DNA from 2 places in the Bradyrhizobium sp. UFLA06-06 genome. Region 2 is predicted to be linked to the other one. Evidence: riboswitches for the same ligand, from Rfam matches in the RefSeq annotation. Region 2 holds a riboswitch; the other holds the start of a gene.

Region 1 (4,182 bases), on a different contig from region 2:
GGAACTGGGCGTCCGTGATGTCGATGCCGAGCGTCCGGCGCAGGCTTTCGAAGAACGCCGCGTCGTCGATCCGGCCGATCTCGTGATGCTTGAAACTGTCGTCGACGACAAAGCGCGTGGCGAGCTCGGCGGGCGCGCAGCCGGCATGCTGCGCCCAGTGCGCCACCACCTTGTCAAAGTTGATGTCGAGCACGACGCGGCCGATATCGAACAGCAGCACGTCGACGGAGTTGGGAGAGAATTGCGAGGTCATTGCGTGAAACCGTGTACGAGAATTGCGGGCAGGCGGCAATGTCCTCGATTTCAGTGACGGGTGTACGTGGCGTTGCATTCATCGCGAGACTGTTCCCGCGCACACCACCGTCGTCCCGGCGAAGGCCGGGACCCATAACCACAGGGTTGGGTTGTTGAGAGGAGGCTGTGGCCCCAGCGTCGCGCAACAATTCCCATTCGTGGTAATGGGTCCCGGCCTTCGCCGGGACGACGCCGGATGTGTTGTCGCTTGTGCGTCAAACATCCGCATTCTCGCGACATGATTTGTCCGAGCTTTGCTCTTCGTTTCACCCTATATTTTTCTATATTTTTGCTGCGGGGCTAGCCACGTCGGGCAACTCAGTGGCACGCGCGCGCGAGCTTTCAGGGCAGCAAGCGGCTCGACGCCTGCCGGCGGCTTGGTGCCCGCCGGGCGTCGCGCTCACAGCCTGGACAGCGCCAGGCCGAGGTAACCGATCAGCGCACCGGTGCTGAGAATGATGACGACGAGCGCCTGCTCCGAGCGTGCTTGCAAGGTTTTCCGGGTCACGGCGTTGGACGCTCCGTCTTCGAGATCATGCGGTCCAACGAACAGCATCGATTTCCGTTCCGGTCTTTCCCGGGGAACCTTCACGACGTGCCCATGCAGGCCGCACGCCCGGACGAGCGACGCGACGAACGCGGAACAGGAACGCAGGTCGGCTGCCTATGAGGGCGGCGCGATCCCCGGAACGGGGAAAGCGCGGCACATCTCGACGCTGTTCGACCTCAGTCGTTTGACGACCGCTGCATCTCCCTTCGACCGGAGGGATTCCGCAATGAGTTCGGCGATGAGGCGCATTTCGGGCTCGCCCATGCCGCGCGTGGTCGCCGCCGGCGTCCCGAGGCGAATGCCGCTCGGCTTGAGCGGCGGACGCGGATCGTCGGGAATGATCTGCTTGTTTGCGGTGATCCCGACGGCGTCGAGGATGTTCTCGGCCGCGCCGCCGTCCAGGCCGACGCTGGCCACCGTATCCACGACCATCATGTGATTGTCGGTTCCGCCGGTGATCAACGTCATGCCGCGTTCCATCAACGCTTCGGCCAGGACCTTCGCGTTGCGCATGACCAGCCTTGCATAGGCCTGAAAATCGGACGTCGATGCCTTCTTCAGCGTGACCGCGGTTCCGGCCACAACGTTCATGTGCGGACCGCCCTGCAATCCCGGGAACACCGACGCGTCAATCTTGCCGGCGAACTCCCGGCGACAAAGAACGATGCCGCCACGCGGCCCGCGAAGCGTTTTGTGCGATGTCGTCGTCATCACGTCGAAACCCGCATCGAGCGGATTGCGCAAGGCGTTGCCGGCGATCAGGCCGCCGTAATGGCTGACGTCGGCCATGGTCAGTGCACCCACCTCATCGGCGATGCTCTTGAAGGACGCATAATCCAGATCGCGCGGATAGGAGCTGTAGCCGCACAGCACCAGCTTCGGACGGACGTGCCGGGCCATGGCGCGGAGCTCATCGAAATCGATGGCGCCGCCGTTTGACGGCTGCGTCTTGTAACGGGCGAAGTTGAAGAGCCGCCCCATGTGCGACACGGGCGCGCCGTGGGTGAGATGGCCGCCGTGTGACAGGTCCATCGCCAATATCGTATCGCCGGGCTGCAGCAGGCCGAGATACACGGCCTGGTTCATTGGCGACCCGGACAGAGGCTGAACGTTGGCATGTTCGGCGCGGAACAGCGCACACGCTCGCTGTCGGGCAAGGTTCTCTATCTGGTCCGTAAATTCCTGGCCGCCGTAATAGCGGCGTCCCGGATAGCCCTCGGAATACTTGTTGGTGAACACCGATCCAAGCAGCTCAAGAACCTCGGGATATGTGTAGTTCTCCGACGGAATCAGCTCGACGCCGTCTTGCTGGCGGCGCTCTTCGCCCTCGAGCGCAAGGGCAACTTCCGAATCGTTGAGGTGGAGTTCATTGCGGAATGACGGCATGGTCCGGGCTCCCTAAGACGCTGGATCATCAGCTGAACGGGTTGCCCAGGCGAACGGCGTTAGAACCCTTCGCGCTTCACCGTGGTCAATTCCACGTAAGCTCGCCAGTCGCGCGAGGGGCGAATGAGCCTGCAGCTCATCGCGAGCAGCAGGCTATTCAATCCTCGGCGGTCCCGCAAGGGTTCCATAGCAGGCAGGGTTCCATAGCTGGCGTCGCCGGGAGGCTGACTGCGTAGCAGTAGCACCCGCGAATCTATTCCTTGACGAAAATGTGGGACTTTATCTTCCACTGCCCGTCGGGTTGGCGTTCAAGCAGTCTCACGGTGCTGCCAGAAATTGGCGCCGCCTTCTCATTTACCACTAGCGTGGCCGTGAAATGCGAGGTGGTGTAGGCGTAGTTTCCCATGGACAACACATCGACCAGCTCAACCTTGTGCTCTCTGACGCTTCTTCCCCGCCCGGCAAAGAAACTACGGATTGCCAAAGGGCCGGTGAGCGGCTGCGCACCGGGCGGCATCAATCTGCCGTCAGCGGTATACAATGGAAGCAGGGCATCGAAGTCTGCGTTGTTGATGGCGGCATCCCACTTGGCAGCCACAGAGGAAAGTTCGTCGGCAAGTGGGTCTGCTGCTGCATGACCAACGCAAGCACAAGTGAAGATCAAAAGCAGGGCGTATGAAAGAAGAGAAGGGCGGCTCATCCTTGCCTCCTTTAGCTGAGATGCTCAGCGCATGAGCGCATTCGCAAACGCTACAGCTGGGGGAAGCAGGGTCACTAGTCCAAAAAGTGGACTGGGAGAGGTGTCTTTCAGCTAGCTAAGACTTGCCCTGCGGCCGCAGACGCCTCACTGGCATATTTGCTACGTGGAAACCAAGCCCGCATGCTGTTCACAAGATGCTTAGGACCGTCGATCTCGATTTTGCCGAGCTCACGCGCCCGTAGCAGCGGCATCTCGTCTACGAAAATCTGCACAAGCGTCAGCAGACTCGCATAGAGGCTGATATCGACCTTGAAGCCGGGGTCATCCCAGCAGAGATCGGCTTCCTCCTTCTTCACAACAAACCACCAGCGCTTCGGCCGAGCGTCCGCAATCTCAATGTACAGCACGAAGTCGCATGGAATGTGCCTTAGATCGAACGAACGGCGCATATTCCACATGAGCCGGCCCGCGTGGAGTTCGTTCGGTGTGAGCTGGCTGCGAGCCCATTTGTGGCCCCAATAGCCCATTGCATCGATAATTGGCCTGGCTTCCCTGGCCGCCTGGGTTGGATGGTACTCCCAATGCCCGTTGTCGCCTGGTTGGCGTGAGACTAGCCCGGCCTCTTCTAGAGTTTGCAGGCGCTTGGAGAGGAGGGTCGGCGACATCTGTGGAATGCCGCGGCGAAGCTGGTTGAAGTGGCGGGACCCCAGCAGCAGTTCGCGGAGCAAGAGCGGGGTCCACCGCTCCGTGAGAATTTCCGCAGCTTTGGCTACGGGGCAAAATGATCCATAGCCTTTCATGACGAGAACTTTAGCATCACGAGGGCCACCAAGGTAGTCCAGTCTCTGGACTATGGTCCCAGGCGCGCCAGTATCGAGGCTCTCCTGTTACGCCTGGTACGCGACTTTCTCGGGACTCGGCCATTCGACGATGCGGCTCGATGTTCGGTTTGCCCGGAGGCAAATGCGGCTCGATTTACCGGTACGCGGCCTCGCTGGCGCCGCCACGGAGGCTCAGCGTTCGCCGAGGTCGGTCTGCGTCAGGATACCCTGCCGCAACGCGAGGCGGACCAGCTCGATATCCGTGCCGACGCCGAGCTTGTCCTTGATCAGGGAATGCAGGTTCGCGACCGTCTTCGGGCTGAGGTGCAGCGCCTCGGCGATCTCCTCGGTGGTGTTCTCCGCGAGCAGCATCCGCAGCACCTCGAATTCCCGCGCGGTCAGGAGGTCGGCAGCCTTCCTCTCGCCGGCAA
Region 2 (4,182 bases):
CTCCGTGCGTCTGCTTGCTGCGTTTCACGGCGGCACATCCGTCTGGGTCGAATGCCTTCGGCGCATCGACGAAGTAAATACCGGGCAGCATGGCTCGTCGATGACGACGTCATTGATACGCTGCTGTTCTGCCGCCGGCCTGTCATATTTGCCGCAACATTGCGCGACGACAAGTCGCGTGCGGGAAACACCTAGCGGCGTTGGCCGCCGTCCGAGGCGGATGAGTTCGGCATGCCCGTCAGCCGAGCTACGCCCGCCCCTGCTCCGCCGGCCGCATGTGGATCAGCGCGTCGAGCACGAGGACAAGAACGGGGCGCTGCTCGTCGTTGACCAGCTCCGTCTTGAAGATCACGACGGCGTCGCGCCGCTCCGGCCTGATGGTGATCTTCTGGATCCGGGATTGGCCAGTGAGCGTGGCACCGGGCCGAACCGGGCTCGGCAGGCGAATCTCGAAGCTCCGCCCGACGATCCCCGCCACCTTGGTCCAGATCGCCTCCACGACGAGCCGCTGATAGATCGCAATGGTGTTGAAGCCGCTTGCGATCAGGCCGCCGAACGGGCCCACTGCCGCCGCGACGGGATCGGTATGGATCGGCACCGGATCATATTTCCCGGCGAACTCCAGGATCTCGGCCTCACCGATGGTGTAGCTGCCAAGCTTGAACGTCTGGCCCTCGGTAAGATCTTCCGCATACAGCATCGCCCGCCTCCATCTGTCGCGCGATGCTAGACCAATGGTGCGGGCTTTCCATTACCCCGGACGTCATGAACTTCGCGCGCGATACGCGAGCGACACCCGCCGCGCGCATATCGCCGCAGGCATCCCCCGCTATTGCAGCCGGGCCGCCCTCGCCTTTGCGGCCTTCACCGTGTTCTCCATCAGGCAGGCGATTGTCATCGGGCCGACGCCACGCGGCACCGGCGTGATCGCGCCGGCGACCTGCACCGCCTCCTCGAACGAGACGTCGCCGCACACCGTATAGCCGCCGTCCGGCTTCTCGACGCGCGTGGTGCCGACGTCGATGACGATGGCCTGCGGCTTGATCCAGTCGCCGCGCACGAGGCCGGCCTTGCCCACCGCGCTCACCAGGATGTCGGCCTCGCGGCAGATCCTGCTGATGCCGCGGGTGTGGATATGGGTCTGCGTCACGGTCGCGTGCTCCTGCAGCAGCAGCGCGGCCATCGGCTTGCCGACGATGTTGGAGCTGCCGATCACCACGGCATGGGCGCCGGTGAGGTCTGGCAGGGTCGATTTGATCAGCCGGAGACAGCCGAGCGGCGTGCACGGCACCAGCGCATCGTCGCCGTGAAACAGCCGGCCGGCGTTCAGGGCGTGCAGGCCGTCGACGTCCTTGGCGGGATCGACCGCCGCCATCACGCGCAAGGCGTCGATATGCGCCGGCAACGGCAGCTGCACGAGGATGCCGTCGATATCGTCGCGCGCATTGAGCGCCTCTACTCTGGCAAGCAGATCGGCATCGCTGGCATCATCCGGCAGGCGTGCGACCTCACCGCGCAGGCCGAGCCGTTCGGCCATCCTGACCTTGCTCTGCACATAGATCTGGCTCGCCGCGTCACAGCCGACCAGCACGACCGCAAGCCCCGGCGCGCGGGGCAGCCGATCGAGTTCGCCAGCAATCTTGTCGATGACAATTTGGGCATGTGCATGCCCATCGAGAATGTTCGCCGTCATGGCACCTCCGTTTCGAAGCGGTGCCCAGGCGCGCGGCGTTCAGTCTCTGCACTCCCCGATGGTGGTCCATCCAAGCGCCAGTCGCGCAGATGGCGTCGTCATAGCCGCCCCGCCAGGCAAAGGCAATTCACGCTCTCCCGCGGGTCGAACGGCGACGAATTGCCCTCACTTTTGCCGGTGGATCGGTGCCGGGCGGATCGCCTCTGGGGGTAGGATTCGGGCAAGACTTGCGTTAAGTCTCGGCGCTTGCCGGGCTTTTCCGATCCCCGGCGCCATCCTTCCGGTCATCACGCCATTTCGGACATTTTCGACATGAGACATATCATCCTCGCGCTGGCGCTCTTCTGCCCGGCTGCCGCGCTTGCCCAAGGAACCACGCCGGCCCCCGCCGACGCAGACAAGCCGGCGGCGGCGACCTCGCAGCCGATGGTCGGCGACAAGCCGCTGGTCCAGGTCGGCAAGAAGTCGGCCGCCAAGAAGGGCGAGAAGCCTGCCACGCCCGGCAAGCCGCAATCGGTCGCCCAGAAGCTTCAGGCCTGTCAGGACATCGACGACGCCACCAAGGAACGGCTGATCTGCTACGACGAGATCTTCAAGCCGCAGCCGAAGCCGAAGGCCACCCCGGCCAAGGGCGTCAACGATTGCCGCTTCGTGAAGGAAGAGGACGAGCGGCTGACCTGCTACAACGGCTTCGCGGACAAGATTCCGCGCCTGCCGCGCTAAAGGTAGCGAGCGGCGCTCGGACGCCGTCCCGGATCCGGCCACCCGCCTGATCGCGGACATGAAAAAGCCGCCGCAAGTGTTTGCGGCGGCGCATTGATTGCCGGCTGCGGGCGGCCTTTCTTACCAGGTGCCGAACCCGCCGAAGAAGCCCATGCGCTGCTGCTGCGCGACGCGGTAGGGCTGATACATGCCGGGCTGCGCCAGCCGCATCGGCTGCTGGGGATGGGCATGGTAGCGCGCGACCTTGCGCTTCTTCGGCACCTGAGGTTGGGCCTGCGCCGGCTGCTCGGCCGGCTTTGCCTCGGCCGCGACCTTCTGCGCGTCAGCCTTCTCCGGCGGAATGAACTGGGCGAACGTATTGCGGACACGGGCTTGCGCCGACGCGTCACCCGAAGCCGACGGGACGGCCGCGGCGACCGCGTTGACCTGCGCCGGAACAATGGTCGGCAAATTGGTGTCGTAGACCACCCGCTCGGGCAATTTCTGGGTCGACTTGATGCGCACCATGGTCTTGTCGACGCCCGGCGACGACAGGCCCTGGTTCTGACCGGCGACCACGGCCTCCTGCGGCACGATGGAATTGACGACGAAGAGCAGCGCGAGCAGCACTCCACCAACGAACAGGAAATAACGCGCCACAGGCATTTTGGTAGCTCCCCCCGCGCAGCGGGCGCGGTTCATCTCGGCGCGACGACATTAGTCATCGCGCGGGCGATCTCATCGTCTGCGCATGATCACCCGGACGCGGTCCGCGCTCCCGGGTCGTTCGCTAACGGCTGGTTTATTAGTTAGTTCCTGTCCGGCCGTTACGGTTCACCCGGCAAGTCAATTCGCGGTCACTTTTTCGGGATGCCGGGAATTAAAGGCGGCTCGCCGTCACGACCGAACATTTCGCCTTGTTTGCGTTAACATTGACGAACCCGACCAACATCCGCGAGTAGGTCTTGCGGCTTTTCATGGCGATGGTGTCGGAGATCAGCCGCTTGCGCTCGGTCAGCGGCCGACCGTCCCGGCGGATGAAGGCGCAGGCGATCTCGATATCCTTGACGGCGAAATCATTGGCATTGCGCAGCGTCAGGGTGACGAGCGCCTTCGAACCCAGCCCGCCGCGCCGCCACGATTGCGAGGCGATCCGCAGCTTGTCCAGCGGAGACCTTTCAGCGCCAGGCCCGGACGACCTGGCCTCCTCTGCGCCCTGTGGGGCGGTGGCCACGCCGACGGTGGTCGGCTCGTCCGCCGGTGCGGCCAGCGCGTCCCGCGCGGCCTGATTTGTGATTTGGGCGGGTTGCGCGCCGGTCGAGGCGTTCTGCGCGGTGCGGACGATGCTGGACGACACCGGCCAGACATCCCGGTCTCCGGCGTCGCTCGGCTCGGGGAGCATGAACCAGGCGGCGATCCCGGCGAGCGCAATCAGCGGCAGCAGCAGGCTGGCGTAGAAGCCGCCCTCACCGAGACGTCCGGCGGCCAACCTCCGAAACGACGCCAAGCCGATCCGCATCGTCGTGCCCTCACCCTGGCGGCCCGATCGGGCCGCCCCCACACAGAGAGGAAGCCGCACCGCGCGGCTTCCGGGGCGGCCGCAGGTCGAGCGGCCACGCGAAGACAATCGCTGACGGCCGCAATGGTTTCATTCCGGGACGACAATCTTGCGGCCGGCAGCACGGAGGGATGGCCTCATGGCCGGCCGCTCGCTAAGTTCGCGCCGCCCGAGAGCGAGTGCCGCGCGCCGAAGCGGCGCGAGAACAACAAGGAGATCGCAATGCCTG

Evidence for each region. A riboswitch is a leader RNA that binds a small molecule or an ion and turns the genes downstream of it on or off. The one in region 2 is predicted to bind ZMP and ZTP.
Region 1: linked by a shared signal. The riboswitch ahead of IF803_RS05720 (serine hydroxymethyltransferase) and the one ahead of IF803_RS15180 (bifunctional 5,10-methylenetetrahydrofolate dehydrogenase/5,10-methenyltetrahydrofolate cyclohydrolase) in region 2 are both predicted to bind ZMP and ZTP.

The regions. Positions count from the first base shown of each region.
Region 1 is NZ_JADFUD010000005.1:29,869-34,050, reverse strand. It holds gene IF803_RS05730 (HAD family hydrolase) at 1-253, opposite strand, end outside; gene IF803_RS05725 (hypothetical protein) at 695-850, opposite strand; gene IF803_RS05720 (serine hydroxymethyltransferase) at 959-2,230, opposite strand; ZMP/ZTP riboswitch at 2,267-2,352, opposite strand; gene IF803_RS05715 (YybH family protein) at 2,484-2,930, opposite strand; gene IF803_RS05710 (winged helix-turn-helix transcriptional regulator) at 3,038-3,730, opposite strand; gene IF803_RS05705 (response regulator) at 3,944-4,182, opposite strand, start outside.
Region 2 is NZ_JADFUD010000015.1:7,105-11,286, forward strand. It holds gene IF803_RS15175 (MaoC/PaaZ C-terminal domain-containing protein) at 248-700, opposite strand; gene IF803_RS15180 (bifunctional 5,10-methylenetetrahydrofolate dehydrogenase/5,10-methenyltetrahydrofolate cyclohydrolase) at 830-1,693, opposite strand; ZMP/ZTP riboswitch at 1,709-1,788, opposite strand; gene IF803_RS15185 (hypothetical protein) at 2,006-2,416, shown strand; gene IF803_RS15190 (hypothetical protein) at 2,537-3,061, opposite strand; gene IF803_RS15195 (hypothetical protein) at 3,276-3,914, opposite strand; gene IF803_RS15200 (VOC family protein) at 4,176-4,182, shown strand, end outside.